DNA from 3 places in the Paucibacter sp. B51 genome. Region 1 is predicted to be linked to each of the others. Evidence: predicted binding sites of a transcription regulator. Region 1 holds the regulator's gene; each other region holds the start of a gene.
The links. The regulator FNR, encoded in region 1, switches genes on or off when oxygen is low (the NO sensors DNR and NnrR bind a similar motif). The targets are predictions, from matches to a motif close to TTGATNNNNATCAA.
Positions count from the first base shown of each region.

Region 1 (3,971 bases):
GCGCTGAACCAAGCTTGGCCCACACACACAGGAGACGAGACGCATGAGCCAGAATTTCAAGCCTGAAAATGGCACGGCGGCCCCCAAGGCCGCTGGCTGGTGGCGCACGCCGATGATGTGGCTGGTGGTTGGCGGCCCGGCGCTGGTGATTGTGGCCAGCTTCATCACTCTGAGCTTGGCCATCAACAATCCCGACCCCGTGCTGGAGGACAAGGTGGTGGCCAACAAGGCCAGCGGTAGCAAGGCCCTGGTTCCTGCGCGTGAAGCGCGCAACCATGCAGCCACTGGCGGGCAGTGATCATGGACGCGGCTGATCCGTCCGCATCGGCAGTTCCCAAGCAAAGCAGCCGCTGGGCCATGGCAGTGGCTTGGCCATCCTTTTTCATGGCCGGGGTGATGGAGGCTCTGGTGTTTGCGGTCGTCGACCCCAGTGATCTGAGCTGGTTTGGCGCCGAGCGCCTGGATTGGTCGCGTCAGGCGGTCTATACCGTCAGCTTCATGATCTTTTGGTTGGTCATCAGCCTGGCAGCCAGTGTCAGCGTCATGCTGGCCACCTTGCCTGATTTGCCCGAGGACGCCCACCCGCGCGGCTGGCCGCGTTGATCCCGCAATGCGATTCGCCCGCCCGGCGTGGTGGCGCCAAACAAAAAGGCCTTCGTTCACACGAAGGCCTTTTTGTTTGACTGCGCCGCCCGTGCCGCGGGCGCGTTGATCTCAGCAGTTGCTGTTGTTGACCAGCTTTTGCAGGCCGGCCTGGTCGAGGATGCGCAGGTGCCGTTGCTTCACCTCCAGCAGGCCTTCTTCCTGGAATTTGGAGAAGGTGCGGCTGACGGTCTCCAGCTTCAGGCCCAGATAGCTGCCAATTTCCTCGCGCGTCATGCGCAGCACCAGGGCGGCGGCGGAGAAGCCGCGGGCTTGCAGACGCTGAGTAAGGTTGAGCAGGAAGGCGGCCAGGCGTTCTTCGGCCCGCATGCTGCCTAGCAGCAGCATCACACCGTGGTCGCGCACGATCTCGCGGCTCATGATCTTGTGGAACTGGCGCTGCAGATCGGTGAACTCGCGCGACAACTCTTCGAGCTGTTCGAAGGGGATCACGCAGACCTGGGAGTCTTCCAGTGCGACAGCGTCACAGCTGTGGCGGTCGGTGCTGATGCCGTCGAGGCCCAGCAATTCGCCGGCCATCTGGAAGCCGGTGACCTGGTCGCGACCATCTTCCGAGGACACGCAGGTTTTGAAGAAGCCCGTGCGCACGGCGTAGAGCGACTGGAACTCGTCGCCGCTGCGAAACAGGGTGTCACCTCGAGCCACGCTGCGGCGGGTGGCCACCAGCTGGTCCAGCTGATCCAGGTCGCCGGAGGATAAGCCCACCGGCAGGCACAGCTCGCGCAAATTGCAACTGGAGCAGGCGACCTTCAGCGGCTCAAACTTGATAGGGACGGTGGCATTCATCGTGTGCTTTTTAAGGGATTCGCAGGCAGCAGGCGGAGCAGACTGGGGCTGCGGGACTTCCAGATTTTTCACGGACATGAGCATGATGCACCTCAAACATGGGTGCATTGTTGGGTCGACAATGCGCGCCGAGCTTGATCCTTGTCAAGTCGGCTCGCCAAAGCCTTGGCAAAGTGCGGCCCATGGTACAGAACATTCAAGACCGAGGCCCTCGGCAACCTGAGACAAAGCCTGCTAGCGGCGCTGCGGCGGGTGCGCCCGCAGCCGCACAAATCAACGAAGCGCTCTTGCGACGCTTCGATGTATCCGGGCCTCGCTACACCTCGTACCCCACGGCCGATCGCTTCGTCGAAGCCTTCACCATCGAGCAATACCAGCAGGCGCTGGCGCAACGCGCGGGCGGTTCGCAGGTGGGCGGCAACACGCCGCTGTCGCTCTATGTCCACATTCCGTTCTGCGAATCGGTCTGCTATTACTGCGCCTGCAACAAGGTCATCACCAAGCACCATGATCGTGCCACCGAGTACCTGCAGGCCTTGGTGACCGAGATGGACCTGACCCTGGAGCACCTGGGCCGGGGCGCGGCGGTCTCGCAGCTGCATTTGGGTGGCGGTTCTCCGACCTTCCTGAGCGACGCGGAGCTGAGCCAGCTGATGCAGGCCATGCTGGAGCGCTTCCGCCTGGCGCCGGGCGCCGAGGTGTCGATTGAAGTGGATCCGCGCACGGTCAGCGTCGAGCGCCTGGCTCATCTGCGTCAGCTGGGCTTTAACCGTCTGAGCTTTGGCGTGCAGGACTTTGACCCCGAGGTACAGAAGGCCGTGCATCGCCAGCAGAGCTACGAAAGTGTTGAGGCCTTGATGGTCTCTGCCCGCTCGCTGGGATTTGAATCCACCAATGTGGACCTGATCTACGGTCTGCCGCTGCAAACACCCGAGTCCTTTGCTCGCACCATCGAGCAGGTGGGGGCGCTCAAGCCCGACCGCATCGCGCTTTACGGCTATGCCCATCTGCCGCAGCGTTTCAAGCCGCAGCGCCGCATCAATGAGGCTGAGCTGCCGGTGGCGGGCGACAAGATCACCATGCTGGCCGCGGCCATCAGCGGCTTTGAGCGCCATGGCTACAGCTATATCGGCATGGACCACTTTGCCTTGGCCAGTGACTCCCTGGCCGTGGCCAAGCGCCAGGGGCGGCTGCATCGCAATTTCCAGGGTTACAGCACCCAGCCGGACTGCGACCTGATTGCGCTCGGCGTCTCGGCCATCGGCCGGGTGGGCGCCAGCTACAGCCAGAACGCCAAGACCCTGGACGAGTACTACGACGCGCTGAATCAGGGCCAGTTGCCCATCCAGCGCGGCCTGGCCCTCACGCGGGACGACATCGCCCGGCGTGCCGTCATCATGGCCTTGATGTGCCAGGGGCGGCTGGAGTTCGAGTCCATCGAGTTGGCGCATCTGCTCAGCTTTGAGCAGTACTTCAAGCCCGAGATGGAGCGCATCCGCGAGCTGGCCGAGCAAGGCCTGGTCGTGTTGGAGCCGGGGGCCATCCAGGTCACGCCCATGGGCTGGTATTTCGTGCGCGCAGTTGCTATGGTGTTTGACCGATACCTGCAAGCCGATCGCAGCCGTGAGCGCTTCTCCCGCATCATCTGATCCCCATGCTTGACGCCAGCCTGGCCGCGTCCGCCGCCTTGATGGGGCTGGCGGGCACGCCGCACTGCCTGGCCATGTGCGGCGCCACCTGTGCCGCGGCGGGGGCGCGCTCGCCGCTCGCGTTCCAGTTCGGCCGCCTGCTGGGCTATAGCCTGGCCGGGGCCGTGGCGGCCGCCAGCATGCAGCTGCTCAGCCAGATGGGCCAGGCCACGGCCCTGCTGCGGCCTTTCTGGGTGCTCATTCACGTGGCGGCTTTTCTGCTCGGCATGTCCTTGCTATGGCGGGGGCGCCAGCCGGCCTGGATGGAGCGCTTGGGTCAGGATGTGGCGCGCCAGGTCGAAGTGCCTGTGGCCGGTTTGCGGCAAGGTGGCTTGGCTTTGGCTGGCCCCAAGCGCGCGGCCCGGGCAGGCCTGGCCGGCTTGGCCTGGGTGGCCTGGCCTTGTGGTCTTTTGCAGTCGGCACTGCTGCTCTCGGCCCTGGCCTCGGGGCCGGCGCAGGGTGGGGCGGTGATGGCCAGTTTTGCCCTGAGCTCGGGTGCCGGTCTGGCGCTCGGGCCCTGGCTGCTGCGTCGCCTGCGCCAGTCCAAGGACGGCGGCGCCGAGGGCCTGCGCTGGTCCGTGCGTCTGGGCGGCCTGGGCCTGGCCTCCGCCTCGGCCTGGGCCTTGGGCCATGGGGTGTGGGCGCAGATTGCCGCCGTGTGCAGCCAGTGGGCCTGATCCAGGCGCCGAAATGCCAAGACTTATATAAGACTTGAGTCCGCAGCCGGCGCCGCTGACTTAGAATCGGCGCCCTAATCGTTCCACTCCTTGGGCCTGAAGATGGCCGATCTGGAAATCACATGACAGCAACGCAGCCGACCATCATCTACACCCT
Region 1 is NZ_JAPIVN010000001.1:4,573,690-4,577,660, reverse strand. It holds gene ccoG (cytochrome c oxidase accessory protein CcoG) at 1-7, shown strand, start outside; gene OOB33_RS19285 (hypothetical protein) at 44-298, shown strand; gene OOB33_RS19280 (hypothetical protein) at 358-603, shown strand; gene fnr (fumarate/nitrate reduction transcriptional regulator Fnr) at 715-1,449, opposite strand; gene hemN (oxygen-independent coproporphyrinogen III oxidase) at 1,632-3,098, shown strand; gene OOB33_RS19265 (sulfite exporter TauE/SafE family protein) at 3,104-3,814, shown strand; gene OOB33_RS19260 (NADP-dependent isocitrate dehydrogenase) at 3,937-3,971, shown strand, end outside.

Region 2 (3,971 bases), 1.6 Mb from region 1:
GGAAGCGGCCGGCCTGATCGAGGTCGACAAGCGCGACATCCACATCCGCGACACCGCCCTGCTCGCCGCCTACACCGGCGCGGCGCAGGCCTGAGCCGCCGCCAGCAAGCGCCAGCCACCGCCATCGTCCGATGGAACTAGGGTGACTAGTTCCGTGGAACTACTGGCAGATGCGGCTTGATGCACATCAAATGAGCCCGGCCCGGGCTGAACAGAATCGCCTCCGCTGCGTCCTTCTCTTCAGCCCCACAACGAGGTTCAACGATGTCCCACACAACGATCTCCGCCGCCCAAGAGCTGCCGCGCTATCTGGCGGTGCAGCCGCTGTTCCGCGGCATCAGCGAGCCGGATCTGGCGCGCATCGTGGCCCAGGGTTGCAGCCTGCTGCGCCTGGCGCGCGGCCAGAGCCTGTTCAGTGCCGGCGAGGTCTGCGACAGCTTCCACCTGCTGGTCACCGGCCAGCTCAAGCTCTTCGCCATCTCGGCCCAGGGCGGCGAGAAGGTGCTGGAACTGCTGGGCCCGGGCCAGACCGTCGGCGAGGCCGCCCTCTTCAACGATCTGCCCCAGGCTTTCAGCGCCCAGGTGCTCAGCGATGCGCTGCTGCTGCGCATCCCCAAGGCCGCCATCACCGAACAGATCAGCCGCGACCCCAGCTTCGCCCTGCGCCTGCTGGCCGATGCCTCGCAGCGCATCCACGGCCTGCTGCGCGATGTCGAGAGCTACTGTCTGCACAGCGGCATGCAGCGGGTGGTGGGCTTCTTGCTGGACGGCGAGCCGCAAGCGCGGCAGGCGGCACGGCCGTCGGCGAGCCCAACGGCGAGGCGCGAGCCGCACACCGTCTCGCTGCCGGTCAGCAAGGCCACCATCGCCTCGCGCCTGAGCCTGACGCCCGAGTACTTCTCGCGCGTGCTGCGCGAGCTGGAGGACGAGGGCCTGATCCAGATCTCGCGCCGCGACATCCACATCCTGCAGCCGCAGCAGCTGGCCAGCTACACCTTGCAATAGTCTCGCGCCGAAGCCTGACTCCAGATTCCAGCGGCATCGCTGAGCTCGGGCGGCGCCGCCATCGCCGGCGCCAGCACCTCGTGCAAGGCGGTGACCGCGCCGATCAGCAGCAGGGTCGGCGACTTCAGCCCATGCGCCAGGGCCAGGTCCGGCAAGGCCTGCAGGCTGCCGCGCACGCAGCGCTGCTGCGGCAGGCTGGCGTTCTCGACCAGGGCGGCCGGCGTCTGCGCCGGCAGGCCGTGAGCGATCAGCTGGCGGCTGATCAGCGGCAGGCCAGCCAGGCCCATATAGATGACCACGGTCTGCTGCGGCCGCGCCAGCATGGCCCAGTCCAGCGCCAGCGCTTCTTCTTCCCCCTCCGCTCCGGCCTGCGCGGCCGTGCAGGCACGCAGGTGACCGGTGGCATAGACCAGGGTGCCGGCATGGTCGCGGTGGGTCAGCGGGATGCCGGCCGCGGCGGCGGCGGCCTGGGCCGCGCTGATGCCGGGGATGGTCTCGAAGCGGATGCCGGCGGCGGCCAGGGCCTCGGCCTCCTCGCCACCGCGACCGAAGATATAGGGGTCGCCCCCCTTCAACCGCAGCACCCGCCGGCCGCCGCGCGCCAGCTCGATCATCAGCGTGATGATGGCTGCCTGGCTCAGGTGGTGGCGGCCGCTCTGCTTGCCGACGAAGACACGCTCGGCTTGCGGCGAGGCCAGGGCCAGAACCTGCTCCGAGACCAGGTGGTCGTAGAGCAGCAGATCGGCCTCGGCCAGCGCGCGGGCGGCCTTCAGGGTCAGCAGCTCGGGGTCGCCGGGTCCGGCGCCGACCAGGGTGACCTGGGCGCGCTGCGTGGAGAGCAAGGAGTGGCTGTGGCTGGCGTTCATCGAGGGCTCCGGCATCGGCAGAAAGGCCGCTGCTGCTGGACTTGATTGTGGACAGGGGCCGGCGTCCCGGTCCTTGACGCAGTTCAAGGACAGGCAGCGAGCGAGCGGCGAGCATGGACGCATGAACCACCGCCTGCAAGCCCTGCTGATAACGTGTTTTTTGAGCGTGCTTCCGACCGCACCGGTCCGGTCCGCGCCAACCCAGTCCGCGGAAGCTGAGCCCCGCGCCGCACGCCAGCTGCAGCTGCTGCGCATCTTGCGCCAGGACTGCGGCTCCTGCCACGGCATGCAGCTGAAGGGCGGCCTGGGCCCCGCGCTGACCGCCGAGGCGCTGCGCGAGCTGCCCCATGAGGCCGTGGCCGCCACCATCTTTCACGGCCGGCCGGGCACGCCGATGCCACCCTGGAAAAGCATGATCAGCGCCGCCGAGGCCGACTGGCTGGCCCGCCAGCTGCAGCACGTAACACCCGCCGCCAGCGGCACGGAAGCTCAGAAATGAAACCCGTCAAACACCTCCCCACCCGCTGCCTGGCCGGCCTGTCCGGTCTTCTGCTGAGCCTGCTGCTGAGCGCCTGCGCCAGCCCTGCTGCGACCGAGCCTGGCCCGCAGCACATCGTCGGCACCGGCGACCTCGGCCTGGTGGTCGAGCGCGCCAGCGGCAGCCTGCAACTGCTCAACACCAGCCGGCGCGAGCTGCTGGGCCGCATCGAGGGCCTGGGCGATCTCTCGCACGCCTCCCTGGTCTACTCGCGCGACGGCGCCCACGCCTATGTGTTCGGACGCGACGGCGCGCTGAGCAAGGTCCATCTGCCCAGCCGGCGCCTGCTCGCCCGGGTGCAGCAGAGCGGCAACTCGATCGGCGGCGCGATCTCGCAGGACGGCCGTCTGGTGGCGGCGCAGAACTACCAGCCGGGCGGCATCAAGGTCTTCGACAGCGTGACCCTGGCCGAGGTGGCCGACATCCCGGCCGAGTACGCGCCAGGCCAGCGCTCGCGCGTGGTCGGCCTGGCCGAGCTGCCCGGCCAGCGCTTCATCTTCTCGCTGTTCGACGCGGGCGAGATCTGGATCGCCGACCTCAGCGGCATCGCCGCCGGCCGGCCGCCGCAGCTGCAGAAGTTCAAGGACGTGGGCCGCCAACCCTATGACGCGCTGATCACGCCGGACGGCCGCCACTACATCGCCGGCCTGTTCGGCGAGGACGGCCTGGCCAAGATCGACCTCTGGGCGGCCGAGCCGCGGGTCGAGCGCATCCTGGCCGGCTATGGCCGTGGCCAGCAGGCGCTGCCGGTGTTCAAGATGCCGCATCTGCGCGGCTGGGCGGTGGCCGGCCGCCACGCCTATCTGCCCGCCATCGGCCGGCATGAGGTGATGGTGGTCGATACCGAGAGCTGGCAGGAGGTCGGCCGCATCGCCGTGGCCGGCCAGCCGGTGTTCGTGATGGCGCGGCCCGACGGGCGCCAGGTCTGGGTCAACTTCGCCCTGCCCGACTACGACCGCGTGCAGGTCATCGACACCCAGAGCCGCCAGATCATCCAGACCCTGAAGCCCGGCCGCGCGGTGCTGCATATGGAGTTCACCCCGCGCGGCGAGTCGGTCTGGATCTCGGCCCGCGACGACAACCAGATCAGCGTCATCGACACCGCCAGCTTCGTCGTCCAGGCGCGGCTGGCGGCCGCCTCGCCCAGCGGCATCTTCTTCACCAGCCGCGCCCAGCGCAGCGGCTTCTGAGACGCCGGGAGCAGGCCGCCATGGACGAGACCCTGAGCATGCACGCCCGCGAGCTGGACGGCGAGCTGCTGAACCGCTGGCAGCAGCGTTTCCCGCTGCAGCGCCGGCCGTTAGCGGCCCTGGCCGAGGCCCTGGGCCTGGCCGACAGCCACGGTGCGGGCGAGGCCCAGGTGCTGGCCCGCCTGCGCCTGCTGCAGCAGCGCGGCAGCCTCTCGCGCATCGGCGGCATCTGGGCGCCGGGTGCGGCCGGCAGCGCCCTGCTCTGCGCCATGGCCGTGCCGGCCGACCGGCTGGAGCCGGTGGCCGCCCAGGTCAACGCCATGGCCGGCGTCAACCACAACTACGAGCGCGAGCATGTCTACAACCTCTGGT
Region 2 is NZ_JAPIVN010000001.1:2,945,592-2,949,562, reverse strand. It holds gene OOB33_RS12665 (Crp/Fnr family transcriptional regulator) at 1-94, shown strand, start outside; gene OOB33_RS12660 (Crp/Fnr family transcriptional regulator) at 265-1,005, shown strand; gene cobA (uroporphyrinogen-III C-methyltransferase) at 990-1,871, opposite strand; gene OOB33_RS12650 (c-type cytochrome) at 1,993-2,370, shown strand; gene OOB33_RS12645 (cytochrome D1 domain-containing protein) at 2,367-3,599, shown strand; gene ahbB (siroheme decarboxylase subunit beta) at 3,620-3,971, shown strand, end outside.
Region 2: cobA (uroporphyrinogen-III C-methyltransferase) is a predicted target of FNR. The motif match lies at 1,945-1,958, and genes of this name have one in related genera.

Region 3 (3,971 bases), 1.7 Mb from region 1:
AAATACTCGCCGCGCTGGTAGGCCACGCGGCCCAGGGCCTCGTGCAAGCGGGCGGCTTGCAGGGTCAGGTGGGCCTGAGCCGCCTCTTCCAGGCCGGCGCTGAGGGCGCTTTGCTGCTCCAGCGCCGCGCCCATGCGTTCGGCCAGGTAGAACTGGGCATAGAGACCATCCAGGGCCAGCTCCAGTGCACCGGCGCTGCGGGCTTGCTGGATCAGTTGTGTGTAGGCCGGCAGGGCCAGACGCGGGTGGCGCGCCGCCACCCGATCGAGGCGCTGCAGCGGTGGCGGCACGGCCAGGCAGGGGTAGCTTGGGGCCGCGGGCGGTACGGCTGAGGGCGCGGCGCAGGCGTTGGGCAAGGGCAGCTCACTTTCCAGGGGGCCGGGGGTGAGCCGGGGCGGCACCCCATGGCGGCAAGGATAGCAGTGCGCCGGTGGCGGGGCGCTTCGGGTTGATCCGGGCGCAGCCCTGGCGCCACAGGGATGGACAGCGCACTCAGAACAGGCTGAGGTTTTCTTCCCGGCTTCGTGGCGTGGCGGGCTCGGTATGGTTTTCGCCCGCGGCCGCGGCCGCCCGCTTGGTTTGGCGCGGGCCGGTGGCGGCGCTGCTCACACCGGGCCGGCTCAGATTGCCCACACGCACGCCCAGCAGGCGGATGCGCTTGCCCAGATCCACCCGCTTGAGGCAGGCCCCGGCCGCGCGGCGTATCGCTTGTGCGTCTTGCGTCGGCAGGTCCACGGTCAGGTCGCGGGTGACGGTGTGAAAGCCCTCGAAGCGCAGCTTGATGCCGATGGTGCGCCCGAGGTAGCCCTTGCGCTGCAGATCGCTGGCCAGCTGTTCGCACAGGCGGGTGAAGATGGCGCCCAGCGCCGCGCGGTCGTGCACGGCATGGAGATCGCGCTCGAAGGTGGTTTCGCGGCTGATGGACACCGGCTCGCTGTGCGTGACCACGGGCCGCGAGTCCCGGCCATGGGCGGCTTCGTGCAGCCAGGCGCCAAAGCTCTTGCCGAACTGGGCGATCAGCATCGCCGGCTCGGCCGCGGCCAACTGGCCCACGGTCTCCAGGCCCAGGGCCTGCAGCTTGGCGCCGGCCTTGGGGCCGATGCCGTTGATCTTACGCACGCCCAGCGGCCAGATGCGGGTCTGCAGGTCATCGGGCGCCAGCAGCAGGGTGATGCCGTCGGGCTTGTCCATCTCGGAGGCGATCTTGGAGAGCAGCTTGTTGGGCGTGATGCCGATCGAGCAGGTCAGGCCGGTGGCGCGCAGCACCGAGTTCTTGATCTCGCGCGCCACTGCCCGCACGCCGCCCAGGGGGTCAAAACCCACCGGCTCGCGGATGCCGGGTACCTCGCCCAGGTCGATGTAGATCTCGTCGATGCCGCGGTCCTCGATCACCGGCGCGATTTCGGCCACCGCTGCCTTGAACAGGCGCGAGTAATGCCGGTAGGCCTCGAAATCGGTGGGCAGCAGGATGGCATCGGGCGCCCTCAGGGCGGCCTTCATCATGCCCATGCCCGAGAACACGCCCAGGTCGCGCGCCGCGTAGGTGGAGGTGGTGATGACGCCGCGGCCGGTGTAGTCGCGCAGGCGTGAATACTCGCGCGTGCCATCGGCCAAGGTGCGCGGCTCGTGCATGCGGCGCCCGCCGATCACCACGGCCTGGCCTTTCAGATCGGGGTAGCGCAACAGCTCGACCGAGGCATAAAAGGCGTCCATGTCCAGATGCGCGATCAGGCGATCGGGCAGGGCCGTGGAGGACGTTACGAGGCGCTCGGACATGGCCGCCATTGTGGCGCGGCCTGCTGACAAGCGCTGTCAGTGGGCTGGTTTTTTATCCAGCTTTTCTTCAGGCGCTTGGTTCAGCTGCAACCCTGGCTGCCGCAGGAGCTGATGCCGCTGGCTTCGGTGGCCAGGGGCTGGGCGATGGCACCGCTGAGCGGGTCGTAGCCGACCTGGCTCATGTGGAAGACCAGGGCCGCGTCCATCATGTCGGCGTGGGCCGGAAACCAGTTCACCAGCTCGGGCAGCAGATTGCGCATGGGTTCCAGGTCGGCATGGGCATGGGTGTGGGCCAGCACCTGGCGCATCACGTCCAGCACCATGGCGTGCTGCTTGCTGTGGCAGTTGTCGGCGGCAAAGCCGGTGGCCGCCATCCAGCCCTCTTCCATGGCGAAATGCGCCTCGGTATGGCTCAGCAGGCGTGCATACAGGGGCAGGGGATCGGGCTCGGGCTGGGCCAGGGCTTCGCCCAGCTCATTGAGCAGGGCGACGAACTCCTGGTGGGTCTGATCGATCTGGGGCTGGTTCAGGACCAGGGCGTCGGTCCATGCAAGGGTGGTGCTCATAGGAGCGCAAGGGTAGCGCATTTGCCTGCGCGCCGGGCATGGCCGCGTCGCCCGTTTGGGCCGGGCTTGTGGCAGATCAAGTGCGAGCGGCGTATGGCCTGGCTTGCATATCGCCCGTTTTCCGGCTTGTCCTGATCCGTTCGGATCATGCGTCGATGGCGATTGTGAAGATGGCCGGCAGAGCCCGCCCTGCTCGGGCTTTCGGGGCCCGGCCAGGCGCCAAGAATGCGCCTCTACTAGCCAACGCCAAGAAGCGGACCCTCTCCAGCCATCCCAGCCAGAGACGGAATCGCTCACACGCAGACACGGCCTCACCCGAGCGCCGGTGCTTGCAGGCCAGCCATGAACGAGGGAATGCACATCATGATCGACCGCTCCATCGAGCCGGAGGCGCTGCGGCGCCCCACGCTGGATTTCTTTCGCCACCACGGCGTCTGGGCCCTGGGCGTGCGCCTGTTCCGGCGCCTGAGCTTCCGGCTCAAGGCCGCTTGCATCAGCCTGGCCTTCGGCCTGCCCATCCTGCTGCTGAGCCTGAGTTTCTGGCAGGCGCAGCAGGAGGCGCTGGAGACTGTGCGCAAGGAGCGCGCCGGCGTGCGCCTGATGGCCCAGGCCCAGCCCCTGCTGCTGAGCCTGCTGGAGGTGCGCAACGCCACGCGCGCCCTGCTGGGCGGCCACCCGCCGGCCGAGGCCGATCTGGCCAGCGGCCGGCGCCGTGTCGATGAGGCTCTCGCCCGCTTGGCGCAAGGCAGCCGGGAGGACTTGGCGGCCCTGGGCCTGGCGCCTCGCCTCCAGGCTTTGCAGACGGCCTGGGCGCAGACAGCGCAGGCACCACAGGGCGTGGATGAGCAGGGGCGCACGGTGTTTGGCCCGGTGGCGGCCGCGGTGGTCGAGCTGCTGCAAGGCATCGGCGACAACTCGCGCCTGGTGCTCGATGCCGAGCTGGACGGCTTCTACCTGGTCGATGCCCTGGTGCTCAATCTGCCGCGCCTGGCCGATGACCTGGGCCAGCTCTGGGGCTGGTCGACCTTCGGCCTGGCCAAGGGCTTTTACACGCCCGAGCAATTGCGCCGTTATGCCGTCTGGGATGCTGGCGTGCAGAACGGCCTGCAGGCCGTGCGCAGCGATCTGCAGCGTGCCGCGCGCGCCCGGCCTTCGCTCAAGCAGGCGGTGCCGGTCGAGGCCCTCGACGCCGTGGCGGCCTACCGCAGCGAGGTCGGCGACCCCACCCGTTTGCTGGGCACGCGCACGGCCGAGCAGGCCTATCGCCAGGGCCATGCCGCCTTGCAGCAGGCCCTGGGCCTGGCCGAGCAGGGCTTGCGGGCCCTGGATGGCCTGCTGGCCGAGCGCGAGACGCATCTCCTGACCCTGCGCCTGTGGCTGGGCGTGGCCACGCTGTGTTGCCTGGCCCTGGCGGCCTACCTCTTTCACTGCTTTTTCCTGGTCATGGACGGCGGGCTCAAGGAGCTGCGCCGCCACATGCTGGCCATGACGGCCGGTGATCTGCGCACCCGCCCCGAGCCCTGGGGCTGCGACGAGGCCGCGCGCCTGATGCACACCTTGCACGATATGCAGGCCTCGCTCTGCCACATCGTCGCCGGCGTGCGCGATGGTTCGGGCGCCATCTTGCAG
Region 3 is NZ_JAPIVN010000001.1:2,831,707-2,835,677, forward strand. It holds gene OOB33_RS12125 (sensor histidine kinase) at 1-356, opposite strand, end outside; gene dinB (DNA polymerase IV) at 493-1,776, opposite strand; gene OOB33_RS12135 (hemerythrin domain-containing protein) at 1,857-2,342, opposite strand; gene OOB33_RS12140 (methyl-accepting chemotaxis protein) at 2,706-3,971, shown strand, end outside.
Region 3: OOB33_RS12135 (hemerythrin domain-containing protein) is a predicted target of FNR. The motif match lies at 2,409-2,422, and genes of this name have one in related genera.